One region of the Shinella sp. 838 genome, then DNA from elsewhere that is predicted to be linked to it. Evidence: predicted binding sites of a transcription regulator. Region 1 holds the regulator's gene; the other holds the start of a gene.
What was found. The regulator HrcA, encoded in region 1, represses chaperone genes, less so after heat shock. The targets are predictions, from matches to a motif close to GTTAGCACTCNCNNNNNGNGAGTGCTAAC.
Positions count from the first base shown of each region.

Region 2: a site for HrcA is predicted at 5,892-5,920, ahead of groES (co-chaperone GroES). Genes of this name have one in related genera too.

Region 1 covers NZ_JARSBQ010000003.1:212,539-220,636, forward strand. Annotated here, with positions in the region: gene rdgB (RdgB/HAM1 family non-canonical purine NTP pyrophosphatase) at 1-289, opposite strand, end outside; gene P9A16_RS12575 (VOC family protein) at 298-714, opposite strand; gene rph (ribonuclease PH) at 728-1,444, opposite strand; gene hrcA (heat-inducible transcriptional repressor HrcA) at 1,638-2,714, shown strand; gene grpE (nucleotide exchange factor GrpE) at 2,807-3,418, shown strand; gene ptsN (PTS IIA-like nitrogen regulatory protein PtsN) at 3,492-3,956, opposite strand; gene hpf (ribosome hibernation-promoting factor, HPF/YfiA family) at 4,029-4,604, opposite strand; gene rpoN (RNA polymerase factor sigma-54) at 4,855-6,420, opposite strand; gene lptB (LPS export ABC transporter ATP-binding protein) at 6,573-7,370, opposite strand; gene P9A16_RS12615 (LptA/OstA family protein) at 7,398-7,961, opposite strand; gene lptC (LPS export ABC transporter periplasmic protein LptC) at 7,969-8,098, opposite strand, start outside.
Region 2 covers NZ_JARSBQ010000002.1:60,756-68,853, reverse strand. Annotated here, with positions in the region: gene P9A16_RS07890 (hypothetical protein) at 1-345, opposite strand, end outside; gene ileS (isoleucine--tRNA ligase) at 515-3,406, opposite strand; gene P9A16_RS07880 (hypothetical protein) at 3,519-3,761, opposite strand; gene P9A16_RS07875 (bifunctional riboflavin kinase/FAD synthetase) at 3,816-4,796, opposite strand; gene P9A16_RS07870 (TIGR01459 family HAD-type hydrolase) at 4,811-5,659, opposite strand; gene groES (co-chaperone GroES) at 5,979-6,275, shown strand; gene groL (chaperonin GroEL) at 6,329-7,969, shown strand.

The DNA of each region.
Region 1 (8,098 bases):
CCTTTTCCGCCCAGTTTGCCGTGTAGACGCCCGGCGCGCCGTCGAGTGCGTCGATGACGAGACCGGAATCGTCCGACAGGGCGGGAAGGCCCGAGGCCTTTGCCGAGGCAAGCGCCTTGATCGTCGCGTTCTCCTCGAAGGTCGTGCCGGTTTCGTCCGGCTCCTCGAATTTCAGTTCGGCGGCGGATTTGGCAGAAAAGCCGAACGGGCCGATCAGGTCTTCGATCTCGCGGATCTTTCCGGCATTGTGGCTGGCGACGACGATCGTCTTGGTGTCGAGCTTGCGCATGAAAATCCTCAAGCGATGTTCCAGAGGCCCGGTTCGGCACATTCGAGGCTGTTGCCGGCAGGGTCGCGGAAATAGATGGAGCGGGCGCCGTTCGGCCAGCAGAAGTCCGCTTCGATGGCGATGCCGGCTTCTTCGAGCTTTTTTACCCAGAAATCAAGCGCCGGGCCGGGCACGCGGAAACAGGCATGGCCCGGGCCCTTCGCGCCATGCACCGGCACCGGAAAGGCGTGGGGCGGCGGCGGATGCACGGTTTCGGCAGGATTGAAGATCAGGAGCACACCGGCGCCGCAGCGGAAGAAGACGTGGCGGTTCGCCTGCCGCGTGATCGTTTCCAATCCCAGGATGCCGGCATAGAAGGCTTCCGCCGCGTCGAGGTCGTCCGCGTAGAGCGCGGTTTCGAGAATGCCTTCGATCGCGGCGGTCATGACGAAACCTGTCTCAGGCGACAGCCTGCTTCTGCAGGGTGACGAGATCGGCGATGCCGGCGCGGGCAAGCGCCATCAGGCTGGAGAACTCCTCTTCCGTGAACGGCTTGCCCTCGGCGGTGCCCTGGATTTCGACGATACCGCCCGAACCAGTCATGACGAAATTGGCGTCGGTCTCCGCGGCGGAATCCTCGAGATAGTCGAGGTCGATGACCGACTGGGCGGCGAAGATGCCACAGGAGATCGCGGCGACATGGTCCTTCAGGACCTTCTCCACCTTGATCATGTTGCGGGCTTCCATCCACTTCAGGCAGTCGTGAAGGGCGATCCAGGCGCCGGTAATGGACGCCGTACGCGTGCCGCCGTCAGCCTGGATGACGTCGCAGTCGACGGTGATCTGGCGCTCGCCGAGCGCTTCGAGATCGACGACGGCGCGCAGCGAGCGGCCGATGAGGCGCTGGATTTCCTGCGTGCGGCCGCCCTGTTTGCCGGCAGCGGCTTCACGCCTCATGCGGTCGCCGGTGGCGCGGGGCAGCATGCCGTATTCGGCGGTGACCCAGCCCTTGCCGCTGTTGCGCAGCCATGGCGGCGTCTTGTCTTCAAGGCTGGCCGTGACGAGCACATGCGTGTCGCCGAACTTGACGAGACAGGAGCCTTCGGCATGTTTGGAAATATTGCGCTCGAAGGAAACCTTGCGCATCTGGTCGGTTTTTCTGCCGGACGGCCGCATTGCGAACTCCTGTCTGAATTATCTGGGAAGCTGCTTTAGACCAGATCGCCGGGCGAGGGAATGGCAGCGCGGCGCAAGGCTTGTGTTTTGGCGCCTTGCGGCGGAAAATCGCGGCGGGAAAATCCGTTTTGCGCTCTCTTGCGAAATCACTATATTCCTGTCGGATAACAGGGTTTGCAGCGGAAAGATGGTTTTGAAGAAATCTCCGGGTCCTGACAGTCAGGCAGCGCTCGACGAGCGTTCGGGCGAAATCTTCCGCCGTATCGTCGAAAGCTATCTGGAAAGCGGCGAGCCTCTCGGCTCGCGCAACCTGTCGCGCATTCTGCCCATGTCGCTCTCGCCGGCCTCCGTGCGCAATGTGATGAGCGATCTTGAGGAACTCGGCCTTATCTATTCGCCCCATATCAGCGCCGGACGTCTTCCGACGCAGCTTGGCCTGCGCTTCTTCGTCGATGCCTTCATGCAGGTGGGCAACATTTCGTCGGAGGACCGCGCCTCGATCGAGCGTCATGTGCGCCCGCACGGCCAGAAGCACACGGCCGTCGAGACCATGATGAACGAGGCGAGCCAGGCGCTGTCGGGCATGTCGCGCGGGGCCGGCCTCGTCATCACCACAAAGAACGACGCCATCCTGAAACATGTCGAGTTCATCCGGCTGGAGCCGACCAAGGCGCTCGTCGTGCTGGTGGGCGATCACGACCTGGTGGAGAACCGCATCATCGAGCTTCCGGCGGGCGTCACGAGTTCGCAGCTCACCGAGGCCGCCAATTTTCTCAACGCCCACCTTGCCGGCAACACGCTGCTGGAGGCGCGCGCCCAGCTGGAGCGGTTGCGCGGAGAAATCAGCGGCGAGCTGGACAAGCTGTCGCAGGACCTCGTCGAGCGCGGGCTGATGGTCTGGTCCGGTGGTTTCGATGAGGGCAAGCCGACGCGGCTCATCGTGCGCGGCCGGGCGAACCTCCTGGAGGGGCTCGCCGGCGCCGAGGATATCGATCGCCTGCGCATGCTCTTCGACGACCTCGAGCGCAAGGACAGCCTGATCGAGCTCCTGAACCTGGCCGAGACGGGGCCGGGCGTGCGTATCTTCATCGGCTCGGAAAACAAGCTCTTCTCGTTGTCCGGTTCCTCGCTGATCGTCGCCCCCTATCGCGACGGTGACGACAAGATTGTCGGCGCCGTCGGCGTTATCGGGCCGACGCGGCTCAACTATTCCCGGATCGTGCCCATGGTGGACTACACCGCCCAGCTGATCTCGCGGCTTTCACGCTGACGGCCTGCAAACCGGGCATCAGCCCTTGATTTTTCGGGATCAAAGCTCGATATCGGGCCCAAACCCTTACAAGATGGAATTCGGAGTACGTCATGACCGACGAGAACAAGAACCATGGACCTGACGAAGCGGTAGAGAACATTCTTGCTGCCGACACGTTTGCGCCGGAAGAGGCGGGCGATCCGGCAGAGCCGGATCCGGTCGATGCGCTGCGCGCGGAAAATGCCGATCTCAGGGACAAGTACCTGCGTCTCGCCGCCGAGATGGATAACCTGCGTCGCCGCACCGAACGCGACGTGAAGGATGCCAAGTCCTACTCCGTCGCCGGCTTTGCCCGCGACATGCTGGCCGTGTCGGACAATCTGCGCCGCGCGCTGGACGCCATTCCGGCCGATGCCCAGACCACGGAAGATGCCGGTCTGAAGGCACTGGCCGAGGGCGTGGAGATGACCGAGCGTTCCATGCTCGCCGCCCTCGAACGCCACGGTGTGCGCAAGCTCGACCCGATCGGCGAGAAGTTCGACCCGAACTTCCATCAGGCCATGTTCGAAGTGCCGAACACTGATGTCGCCAACAACACGGTCGTGCAGGTCGTGCAGGACGGTTACGTCATCGGCGAACGCGTGCTGCGCCCGGCCATGGTCGGCGTTTCCAAGGGCGGCCCGAAGGCGCCTGCCGGTGATGCAAGCACCGCACAGGCCTGATCAGGACCGACAGGACAAAGAAAAACCGGCGGTCGCAAAACCGCCGGTTTTTTCGTGCCCATTCTAGAAAATGTCAGGCCGCGTTCGATGCCTGCTCCTCGCTGAGGCAGGCATAGATGGCGCTCTCGCTGTCGGAGGCGCGCAATTTGGCAACCATGGCCGGATCGCGCAGCACGCGGGCGATGCGCGAGAGGGCCTTGAGGTGATCCGCGCCGGCACCTTCCGGGGCCAGAAGCAGGAAGACGAGGTCGACCGGCTGGTCGTCCAATGCCTCGAAGTCGACGGGGGTTTCGAGCCTCGCGAAGAGGCCGGTGATCTGCGAAAGCTCCTTCAGCTTGCCGTGCGGTATGGCGATGCCATTGCCCACGCCGGTCGAACCGAGCCGCTCGCGCTGAAGGATGACGTCAAAAATCTCGCGTTCCGGAAGCCCGGTGATCTTTGCCGCTTTTGTCGCCAGTTCCTGAAGCAGCTGCTTCTTGGAGTTGGCCTTCATCGCCGGAATAATCGCACTCTGCTGCAGCAAACCTGCCAATGCCATGCTTTTGTCCTCGTGCGCTGGGTGAAGGTTTGAAGAGGCGTGGCGCCCGTCCCGGCGCCACGCTCCCGTCACTCAGCCTTTGATATTGGCTGGGTCGATCCAGCCAATATTGCCGTCGTTGCGTCGGTAGACGATATTGAGCTGCTCCGAGCCTGCGCTGCGGAAAAGAAGAACCGGATCGTCCGTCAAGTCGAGCGCCATGACGGCGCTGGCGACGGACATGGTCCGCAGTTTCTTCGTGCTTTCCGCAACGATGGTCGGCGCGTAGTCCTCGGGAAGCTCGTCGTCTTCCTCGGGGACCGAATCCATCACCGTGTATGCCACTTCTGCAAAGGCATCGTGACCATTGCCGTTGTGGTGATCCTTGAGCTTGCGCTTGTACCGACGCAGGCGCTTCTCGATCCGTTCCGAGGCCGATTGGAAGGCCGCCAGGGGATCGTTCGCTTCGCCGTTTGCCTGCAAGGCCATGCCGGTATCGAGGTGTACCTTGCAATCGGCACTGTACCGCGACCCCGCTTTTTCCACGGTAACCTGGCTCGAATATCCTCCGTCGAAATATTTGGTTACGGCCTCTCCGACCTGCTCTTCAATCCGCTGACGGAAAGTTTCGCCGATTTCCATATGTTTACCGGATACACGCACACTCATGGAGGTTTCCTCTCTTTCGTGATTTGCGTGCAACAGTCTATTCCAACCTTATCCACGTTCCAAGCGTTTCACGCATGCGCTGTTTTTTGCATCGCACACTCCAGAAAAGCGGGGATATATCTGGAATTCCGGTCTGCCTTCCCTTCGGAAGTGGGGCGCGCATTAGCCCGTCCCGTTAACGAAGTCAATTCCCGAGTTCACGCAATCTTAACGTCTGTCATACGCAAAGGCCTGATATCCCGGCTTTGCTTCACGACGCGGCGGCTTTGGCCAGCGCCCGCTTTTCCCGCCGCCGCTGCACGGAGGAGGGGATGTTCATCGCCTCGCGGTATTTTGCCACGGTGCGGCGGGCAAGGTCGACGCCGCCCTGACGCAGGACATCGACGATATCGTCGTCAGAGAGCACCGCGTCGGGCTGCTCCTGGGCGATCATGGTGCGGATGCGGTGGCGCACGCTCTCGGCCGAATGGGAATCACCGCCTTCCGCCGAGCCGATCGAGACAGTGAAGAAATATTTCAGCTCGAAGAGACCGCGCGGCGTCAGCATGTACTTGTTCGAGGTGACGCGGCTCACCGTCGATTCGTGCATCTTGATCGCCTCGGCGACCGTCTTCAGGTTCAGCGGGCGCAGGTGGTCGACCCCGTACATCAGGAAGGCATCCTGCTGGCGGACGATCTCGGCCGCCACCTTCATGATGGTGCGGGCGCGCTGGTCGAGGCTGCGCGTCAGCCAGTTGGCTGTCTGCAGGCATTCGTTGAGGAAGCCGGAATCTGCGCTGTCGCGGCGCGTACGGCTGGAGACGGAGGCGTAATAGTCGCGGTTGACGAGCACGCGCGGCAGTGTGTCGGCATTGAGCTCGACATGCCAGGTTCCGTCCGGTGCAGCGCGCACGACGATATCAGGCACCACGGCCTCCGAGGCGCTGTTCTCGTAGCGCGTGCCGGGTTTGGGATCGAGCTTGCGGATTTCCGCCAGCATGTCGATGAGGTCCTCCTCGCCGACGCCGCAGAGTTTCTTCAGTGTTGCGAAATCGCGTCGGGCGAGCAGTTCGAGGTTATCGACGAGCGCGGCCATGGCCGGATCGAGCCGGTCCTTCGCCTTCAGCTGGATGGCGAGGCATTCGCTGAGCGAGCGGGCAAAGACGCCGGGCGGATCGAGTTCCTGCAGGCGGTAGAGCACGCGGTCGATGTCAGCCACCGGTTTGCCGAGGCGCAACGCCGTCTCGGCCGTGCTGCCCTGGAGATAGCCGGCCTCGTCGAGCTGGTCGACGAGATGCTGGGCGACCAGTCGATCGACCGCATCGGGAAGGATGAAGGGAATCTGCTCGTTCAGCACATCGCGCAGCGTCTTGCGGGTCGCCACGAAGTCATCGAGGTCGTAACCTTCGCTGTCCTCGCCGCCGCCTGGCATGGATTTCCACTGGCCGATGAGCTCCGGCGCGTCGGCGGCGCGGGGGCCGGTATCGTCGGGAAAGACGTTTTCGAGGCCGCCGTCAAGCGTTTCGGGCGCGCTGCCGGCGCTGCCGCTGGTCGCGTTGTCATAAAGATCCGGCTGGAAGCCTTCTTCGCCGCTGCTGCCTTCTGCATGGCCGCGATCTTCGCTCGGCAGGGCATAATCCTCGCTGCCGCGTTCGTTTTCCCGCGCGCCCTCCTCACCGGAGCCGATCTCCAGGAGCGGATTCTTTTCGACTTCCTGCGCGATAAACTGGTTGAGCTCGACATGAGTCATTTGCAGAAGCTGGATGGACTGCATGAGCTGGGGGGTCATCACCAGCGACTGGTTCTGGCGCAGGAAAAGGCTGGCTGCGAGTGCCATGCGGACGCTCTACTCCCCGGAAAAGCAGCCTCCGACCGACAGGATCCAGGAGGCGAAATCCAACTGGCCCAAAAATTGCTTTTTTGATGGGTTTGGTCAAGCGCCAGCCGCCAACTTGGTGAAAATCGCAGCGATCACGCATGGGGTTTGCGTCAGAGGCTGAAATTATCGCCAAGATAGAGGCGGCGCACATCCGGATTGGCGACGATATCGTTCGCCCGGCCATGGGTCAGCACTTCGCCGGCATGGATGATATAGGCGCGGTCGATGAGGCCCAGCGTCTCGCGCACATTGTGGTCGGTGATGAGGACGCCGATGCCGCGCGAGGTAAGATGGCGCACCAGCGCCTGGATGTCGGCGACGGAAATCGGATCGACACCGGCAAAGGGTTCGTCGAGCAACATGAAGGTCGGGTCGGTCGCAAGAGCCCGGGCAATTTCGAGACGTCGCCGCTCGCCGCCCGACAGCGCGATGGCCGGCGACTTGCGCAGGTGCGAGATCGAGAATTCGGCAAGCAGGCTGTCGAGCTTCTGCTCACGCCGGGCCTTGTCCTTGTCGTGCACTTCCAGAACCGCCCGGATGTTCTCCTCCACCGTCAGCCCGCGAAAGATCGAGGCTTCCTGCGGCAGATAGCCGACGCCGAGACGCGCGCGCCGATACATCGGCATGGTCGTGACGTCGTTGCCGTTGATCTCGATTGAGCCTACATCGACAGGCACGAGACCGGTGATCATGTAGAAACAGGTCGTCTTGCCTGCACCGTTCGGGCCGAGCAGGCCGACGGCCTCGCCGCGGCGCACGACGAGCGACACGCCGTTGACGACACAGCGGTCGCGATAGCTCTTGGTCAGCCCGCGGGCAATGAGGGTCCCGTCGTAGCGCGAAAGATCGGCGCTGCGCTGGGGCTCCGGCGCAACCTTCCTTGGGCGGCGCGTCAGACGGGAGAGCAAAGAGGAGGACACGGTTCGGGCGCTATATCAGTTCGTGGTCTTGCGGGACTTGGGGTCGAGCTGGATCATGACACGGCCGCCGCAGGCGTCGAGCTTGGCCTCGCCCGTGCGCATGGTCACGGTCAGCTGGCAGCCGACGAAGACGTTCTTGCCCTCCGACAGAACGACCTTCTCGCCCTTGAGAAGCAGGGTCTCGTTGACGAGGTTGAACGTGCCGGTGTCGGCTGTCGCTTCCTGCGTGCCGGATTTCAGGTAGACCTTTTCCGAAACGTCGATCTTCTCGATGTCCGCATCGCCGCTGGCCACCGAACCGCCACCGCCGGCAGCGTAGTAAACGACCATCTTGCCCGCCTGCAGCGTGGTCGTACCCTGCACGACCTTCACATTGCCGGAAAACTCGGCCTTGTTCTCCTGGTCGCGGATCTCGAGCTTGTCGCTCTGGATCTGGATCGGCTTGTCGTTCGACAGCTGCATGCCCTTCATGCGGCTCGACGTCTGCTGGGCGCCCGCGGGAACCGAGATCAGCGCGAGGCTTGCGGCAAGAACGGAGATGCTGGCGGCCCGGAGCGGGGCGGAGAGAGTGGCGAACATGGCGCTCTTACTTTTCTCGGTTGCGGATGGCGGCGGGGTCGACGTCGACGACGACCTTGCCCTCGAAGACGACGATCCGGCCTTTATCCGTCATTCTCAGCGACTGCGCAACAATGGATGCTTCGCGCGAGCGGATG
Region 2 (8,098 bases), on a different contig from region 1:
CGTGCTGTTGCTGTTTTCATCCGCCTCGGCGCGCAGGCGCGCGCGCATATCCTCAGGGCTTTCCAGCCACTCGGGATTGTCCTTGCTGGCAACGGACTGCTGCGGCGTCGTCAGCGCGACCTCATCCTTCGGCACGACGAGGCCACCACGCGGCTGGTAGCGGATTTTTTTCGCTTCCTCGTTGTTGGGACGAATCATGATGGCGTTGCCCACGTCGTCCACCAACTGCTCACCGGCAGTCTTGCCGGTGCCGTAGGTCGGTCCCATGCAGCCGGTCAGAACGAAGCTTGCGCCCAAGAGACCGATCAGGCCGGTACGCACCCGAATATTTCGCGTCATTCCCATGAATACCCTTCCAGCAGGGCCGGCGCCCCAAGGCCCGGGCACGGCCGCCGTCCCATGGCGGAAAAATCCGGCCAATTTCAGGCAGCTTTACCGGATGAAAACCGTAAGTGCAATTCATCCGGGGATATCGACGGCCGGAAAGCGCCGGCCGTCAACAGAGCTTCATTCTTTACGCAGCGCGGCGAAAGCCGATTTCACGCAGCGCGGCCGCATCGCGGGCCGAGACGTCCGGGTACTCGGCATCGGACCCGACATCCGTCGTGATGCGCCAGGAGCGGGCGCATTTCTGACCATCCGCGAGCTTCGGCTCGACCGCGACCTTGGCGACATCCGCCAGGCGGAACGCGTCGGCCGGGCCCTCGCCGGCAACCACGGTGATCGCCGAGGTGATGCAGATCTCCGCGAAATCCTGGCCTTCCAGCGCGGCAAGCAGCTCCGGATCGGCGATGGAGACGACCGGGGCGGCCTCCAGCGATGCACCGATGCGCTTCTCACGGCGTTCGATTTCCAGCGCGCCGGTCACGACCGAGCGCACAGCGCGGATCTTCTCCCACTTGGCTTCGAGCGCGTCGTCGCGCCATTCGGCCGGAACGACCGGGAACTGTTCGAGATGCACCGAGACGGCATCGGGCTTGCGCGACAGCCAGGCCTCTTCCATCGTGAAGGGCAGCATGGGGGCGAGCCAGGTGACGAGGCATTCGAACAGCTTGCGGATGACGCAGAGGCTGGCCCGACGCTTCAGCGAGGACGGCGCGTCGCAGTAGAGCGCGTCCTTGCGCACGTCGAAGTAGAAAGCCGAGAGCTCGACATTCGAGAAATCGATGAGCGCGCGGGCGATCTTCTTGAAGTCGAAGGCATCGTAGCCTTCGCGCACCAGCGCATCGAGTTCCGACAGCCGGTGCAGCATCAGCTTTTCCAGCTCCGGCATATCGGCATAGGCGATCTCCTCGCCTTGATCATGCGCCAGCGTGCCAAGCATCCAGCGCACCGTGTTGCGCAGCTTGCGGTAGGCGTCGATGTTGGTCTGGATGATCGTCTTGCCGAGGCGCTGGTCTTCCCAGTAGTCCGTCGTCATGACCCAGAGGCGCAGGATGTCGGCGCCCGATTCCTTCATCACGTCCTGCGGCGAGACGACGTTGCCCTTCGACTTCGACATCTTCTCGCCCTTCTCGTCCATGGTGAAGCCATGGGTGACGACGGCGTTGTAGGGCGCGCGGCCGCGCGTCGCGCAGCTTTCGAGCAGCGAGGAATGGAACCAGCCGCGATGCTGGTCGGAGCCTTCCAGATAGACGTCGGCCGGCCATTTCAGGTCCGGGCGGTCTTCAAGCGTGAAGGTATGCGTCGAGCCCGAGTCGAACCAGACATCAAGGATGTCCATGACCTGCGTCCACTTGGCCGGGTCGTGGTCGTTGCCGAGGAACCGCTCCTTGGCGCCTTCGGCAAACCAGGCGTCGGCGCCCTCTCCTTCGAAGGCGTCGAGGATGCGGGCATTGACGGCGTCATCGACCAGCACCTCGCCGTTCTCGTCGGCGAAGATGGCGATCGGCACGCCCCAGGCACGCTGGCGCGACAGAACCCAGTCCGGGCGGCCCTCGATCATGGCGCGCAGGCGGTTCTGGCCGCTGGCGGGCACGAAGCGGGTGTCGTCGATCGCCGAAAGCGAGCGCGAGCGCAGCGTGGTGCCGTCGCCGAGCTCCTTGTCCATGTAGACGAACCACTGCGGCGTGTTGCGGAAGATGACCGGCTTCTTGGAGCGCCAGGAATGCGGATAGGAGTGCTTGATACGGCCGCGGGCGAACAGGCAGTTCGCGGCGATCAGCGCCTTTATGACGCGCTCGTTGGCATCGCCCTTCTTGCCGTTGTCGTCCATGACGCGCGCGCCGTCGAAACCGGGAGCGTCGGCGGTGTAGAAGCCGGCGTCGTCGACCGGGAACGGGATTTTGGACGAGATACCGCGCGCTTCCAGCTGGCGGGCATTGGCCGTCCAGGCGTCAAAGTCCTCGCGGCCATGGCTCGGCGCGGTGTGCACGAAGCCGGTGCCGGCGTCGTCGGTGACGTGGTCACCATCCAGCAGCGGGACCTTGAAGTCGTAGCCGAGAGCAGCCAGCGGATGGGCGCAGACGACCGCCGCCAGTTCTTCCGGCGCGATATCGCGGAGGAACCTGAAGGTGAGCTTTGCCTTGGCGGCCGATTCATCGGCAAGACGGGTGGCGAAAACCAGCTTCTCGCCGGGCTGCGGGCCGAAATCGTTCTGCGCGCTCTCGACCTCGTAGAGGCCATAGGGATAGCGCGACGAGAAGGCGATGCCGCGGTTGCCGGGGATCGTCCAGGGCGTGGTCGTCCAGATGACGATGGAATTGCCAAGCAGATCGGCCGGACCTTCGGTCACCGGGAACTTCACCCAGATCGCATCGCTCTCGACATCCGCATATTCGACTTCGGCTTCGGCCAGCGCGGTGCGCTCGACCACCGACCACATGACGGGCTTGGAGCCGCGGTAGAGCTGGCCGGACTTGGCAATCTTCAGGAGTTCGCCAGCGATGCGCGATTCCGCGTGGAAGGCCATCGTCGTATAGGGATTGTCGAAGTCGCCCTCGATGCCGAGGCGCTTGAACTCGTCGGCCTGGATCTTGATCCAGCCGCTGGCGAAGTCGCGGCATTCCTGGCGGAATTCGTTGACCGGAACCTCGTCCTTGTTCTTGCCCTTCTCGCGGTACTTCTCCTCGATCTTCCACTCGATCGGAAGGCCGTGGCAGTCCCAGCCGGGCACGTAGTTGGCATCGTAGCCGCGCATCTGGAACGAGCGGTTGATGACGTCCTTGAGGATCTTGTTCAGCGCGTGGCCGATGTGGATGTTGCCGTTGGCATAGGGCGGGCCGTCGTGCAGCACGAATTTTTCGCGGCCGGCGGCCGAAGCGCGCAGCTTCTTGTAGAGGCCCATCGTCTGCCAGCGGGCCACCGTTTCCGGCTCCTTCTGCGGCAGGCCGGCGCGCATCGGAAAGTCCGTCTGCGGCAGGTAGAGGGTGGACGAATAATCGACTTTTTCGGGCGTATCGGTCATGGATATGGCTATCGTCTTTTTTCGCGCGCGTTTGCGCATGCGGGGATATTGTCAGGGTCTGACGGCGGGGGCGTTCAGGAAACGCCCGAAATCCCGGACCTTCCGGCCTCGCTCAGAGCGCGCGGAAGGCCGGGCCACTAATTCGCAGATCGATGGTCAGCCGGTTGAGCATCATGCGCGCGGTCTTACGGCGTTTTCGGTCGTTTGAAAAGACGGGTGGCTTATATTTGGGTCCCCCGCCGCCCCGTCGGAGGAACGGCCCCTCATCCGGCCTGCCGGCCACCTTCTCCCCGTAAACGGGGCGAAGGGGATATGCCGTACCGTTTTCCCCAACCAATGCCAGTTCGTTGGGCAAGTCCCCTCTCCCCGCTTGCGGGGAGAGGGTTAGGGTGAGGGGCAAAGTTTGCGCTCAGAAACAGAGCCGCTGGTCGATGACCCCGAGCGGCGTGACGCCCGACAACAGCGCTCGCGCCTCCTCCTCGTCGCGCTTCATCTGCACGACCAGCGCATCGAGGCCATCGAACTTCAGTTCGTCGCGCAGATGACCGAAGAAGGAGACGGCAGAGACTTCGCCGTAGAGATCGCCGGAGAAATCGAAGAGGAAGGTTTCGAGCAGCGGAACGCCGTTCGAGGTGACCGTCGGGCGGCGGCCGTAGCTGGCGACGCCGTCGTGGAGGCTGCCGTCGGGGCGGCGGAAGCGAACGGCGTAGATGCCGTTGCGCAGCTCCACTTCCGGCGGAAGCTGCATGTTGGCGGTCGGATAGCCGAGCGTGCGGCCGAGCTTCTTGCCGTCGATGACCTCGGCCTCCACCGTATAGCGATAGCCGAGCTGGCCGGCGGCCTCGGTGACGGCGCCTTCGCCAAGCAGTGCGCGGATGAAACTGGAGGAGATGACCGAGGCGTTTTCGTCGCGAAAAGCATCGACCAGTGTGACACCGAACCCGTTGCCCTCGCCGGCGTTCATCAGGAAGGCCGGACCACCCTCCCTGCCCTTGCCGAAGTGGAAGTCGAAGCCGGTGACGACTTCGGAGGCGTGCAGCCAGTCCAGCAGCACGGCGTTGATGAAGTCGTTCGCCGACATTTCGGAGAAGCTGCGATCGAACGGATATTCGATGACGGCGGAAAAGCCCATGCCTTCAAGGATGCGCGCCTTCAACGGCGCCGGCGTCAGCCGGAAGACCGGGCGCTCCGGACGGAAGACCGTGCGCGGATGCGGCTCGAAGGTCAGCACCAGCGCGGGGATGCCGCGGTCTTTCGCAATGTCGAGCGCGCGTTGCAGCACGGCCTGGTGGCCGCGGTGCACGCCGTCGAAATTGCCGATGGCGATGACGCCGCCGCGCAGGTGCTCCGGCAGCGGCTCCTTCGTCTCGTTCCTGTGAAAAACCGTCATGACGACCGTCTCCGTCACTGCAGCCGGGGCATCCACCATTTCGGGTGAGTGCCCTCCTCCTTCAGGAAGGCCGAAAGCTTCGCCTCGTCGGTGCGGCCGGCCTCGACATAATGCTGCGCGTGAATGCCGCCCGAAATATAGAGCACATCGAGCCCGAAGGCCTCCGCGCCGCGCACGTCCGTCGGCATGCCGTCGCCGATGGCGATCACCCGTGAGAGATCGAAATCGCCATGCACGTCGCGCGCCTCGGCAATCGATTTCTCGTAGATCGGCCGATGCGGCTTGCCGGCGATCTGGCTCGTGCCGCCCAGCTCCTCGAAGAGCTTGGCGATCGCACCGGCACAGGGGATGAGCCGGTGGCCGCGCTCGACGACGAGATCGGGATTGGCGCAGATGAAGGGCAGCTTCCGTGCCGCAAGCGCCGTCAGCTCGGCGCGGTAATCCTCGACAGTTTCCGTCTCGTCGCTGCGCAAGCCTGCGCAAACCACGATGCCCGCTTCGTCCAGCCCGACCGGTTCGACATCGAGGCCGTCGAGCAGAGGCAGGTCCTTTTCGGCACCGATGAAATAGATCTTCTTCGGCCCTTCCGCGATCAGCGCACGGGTGACGTCGCCCGAGGTGACGATGCGGTCATAGGCGTCGTCGGTGACGCCGAGGCCGCGGATTTGCACCTTTACACCGGGATGCGGGCGCGGCGAATTGGTGATCAGCACGACGGCAAGGCCAGCGGCGCGGGCCGCAGCAAGGGCTTCCGATGCATAGGAGAAGGCTTCGACGCCATTGTGCAGGACACCCCAGACGTCGCAGAGGGCCACGTCGTAATGCTGCGTGATGTCGCTGAAGGATTGGATGCGTTGAGCCATCAGGGGGTTCCCGTATCAAGGTCGAGCCCGGCTGACATCGCAAAGCGGGGGCAAGAAAACAAGCCTCTCCACACAATTTTGCCCCATCCACCGGCAAACTGCCGAAAATTCATCGCGGCGTCTTGATGGCGTGCGATGGCGCTCCCATCTGGCGGCTGGGTAACCATTCCGGGCGAAATATTTTGGAGGCGCCGTTCTTGACTCCAACCGCCCCGCCGCCTATCTCGGCATCGCTAGCACTCATGAAAGACGAGTGCTAACATCAATCCACCGGATCCATCTCGCGATCCGCAATGTCATTTGATCGAGGGATAAGACAATGGCAAGCACCACCTTCCGCCCGCTTCACGACCGCGTCGTCGTTCGTCGCGTCGAATCCGAAGCCAAGACCAAGGGCGGCATCATCATTCCGGACACCGCCAAGGAAAAGCCGCAGGAAGGCGAAGTCGTCGCCGTCGGCTCCGGCGCCCGTGATGACTCCGGCAAGGTCGTCGCACTCGACGTCAAGGCTGGCGACCGCGTTCTGTTCGGCAAGTGGTCGGGCACCGAAGTCAAGCTCGACGGCGAAGACCTTCTGATCATGAAGGAAGCCGACATCATGGGCATCATCGGCTGATCTGCCGGTAATCCCTTTCCAATTCAGCTGACACCTCTTCAGGAGTTCTCACAATGGCAGCCAAAGAAGTCAAATTCGGCCGCACCGCGCGCGAAAAGATGCTGCGTGGCGTCGACGTCCTCGCAGACGCAGTGAAGGTAACGCTCGGCCCGAAGGGTCGCAACGTCGTTATCGACAAGTCCTTCGGCGCACCGCGCATCACCAAGGACGGCGTTTCCGTCGCCAAGGAAATCGAACTGGAAGACAAGTTCGAGAACATGGGCGCCCAGCTCGTCCGTGAAGTTGCTTCCAAGACCAACGACATCGCCGGCGACGGCACGACGACGGCAACCGTTCTTGCCCAGGCTATCGTTCGCGAAGGCCACAAGGCCGTTGCCGCCGGCATGAACCCGATGGACCTGAAGCGCGGCATCGATCTCGCCGTCGCCGAAGTCGTCAAGGATCTCCAGGCCAAGGCCAAGAAGATCAACACCTCGGAAGAAGTCGCCCAGGTCGGCACGATCTCCGCAAACGGCGACAAGCAGGTCGGTCTCGACATTGCCGAAGCCATGCAGAAGGTCGGCAACGAAGGCGTCATCACGGTTGAAGAAGCCAAGACCGCCGAAACCGAACTCGAAGTCGTCGAAGGCATGCAGTTCGACCGCGGCTACCTGTCGCCCTACTTCGTGACCAACCCGGAAAAGATGGTCGCCGACCTCGAAGACGCTTTCATTCTCCTGCACGAGAAGAAGCTCTCGAACCTCCAGGCGATGCTCCCGGTTCTCGAAGCCGTCGTCCAGACCGGCAAGCCGCTGGTTATCATCGCTGAAGACGTCGAAGGCGAAGCCCTTGCTACGCTCGTCGTCAACAAGCTGCGTGGCGGCCTCAAGATCGCTGCCGTCAAGGCTCCGGGCTTCGGCGACCGCCGCAAGGCCATGCTGGAAGACATCGCCATCCTGACGGGCGGCACGGTCATCTCCGAAGACCTCGGCATCAAGCTCGAAAACGTAACGCTCGACATGCTCGGCCGTTCGAAGAAGGTTTCGATCTCCAAGGAAAACACGACGATCGTCGACGGTGCCGGCCAGAAGGCTGAAATCGAAGGCCGCGTCGCGCAGATCAAGGCCCAGATCGAAGAAACCACCTCCGACTACGACCGCGAGAAGCTGCAGGAACGTCTTGCCAAGCTCGCTGGCGGCGTTGCCGTCATCCGCGTCGGCGGCTCGACGGAAGTCGAAGTGAAGGAAAAGAAGGACCGCATCGACGACGCCCTCAACGCGACGCGCGCTGCCGTTCAGGAAGGCATCGTACCGGGCGGCGGCGTTGCCCTGCTCCGTTCTTCCACGAAGATCTCCGCCAAGGGCGAAAACGATGACCAGGAAGCTGGCATCAACATCGTTCGCAAGGCGCTCCAGGCCCTGGTTCGCCAGATCGCCGAGAACGCTGGTGACGAAGCTTCGATCGTCGTCGGCAAGATCCTCGACAAGAACGAAGACAACTACGGCTACAACGCCCAGACCGGCGAATACGGCGACCTGATCTCGCTCGGCATCGTCGATCCGGTCAAGGTTGTCCGCACGGCTCTGCAGAACGCCGCTTCGGTTGCCTCGCTGCTGATCACGACGGAAGCCATGATCGCCGAACTGCCGAAGAAGGATGCACCGGGCGGCATGCCTGGCGGCATGGGCGGCATGGGCGGTATGGACATGATGTGATAGGCGAAAGCCTATTGCAGCGTGACCATCAAGCTTCGCCCATGCATTAAAGTTGGTTCAGCGCGTCAAGCGCGCTGAACTGGCGGCATGGACATGATGTAAGACCTTCGGGTCCTGCATCTGAGCCAT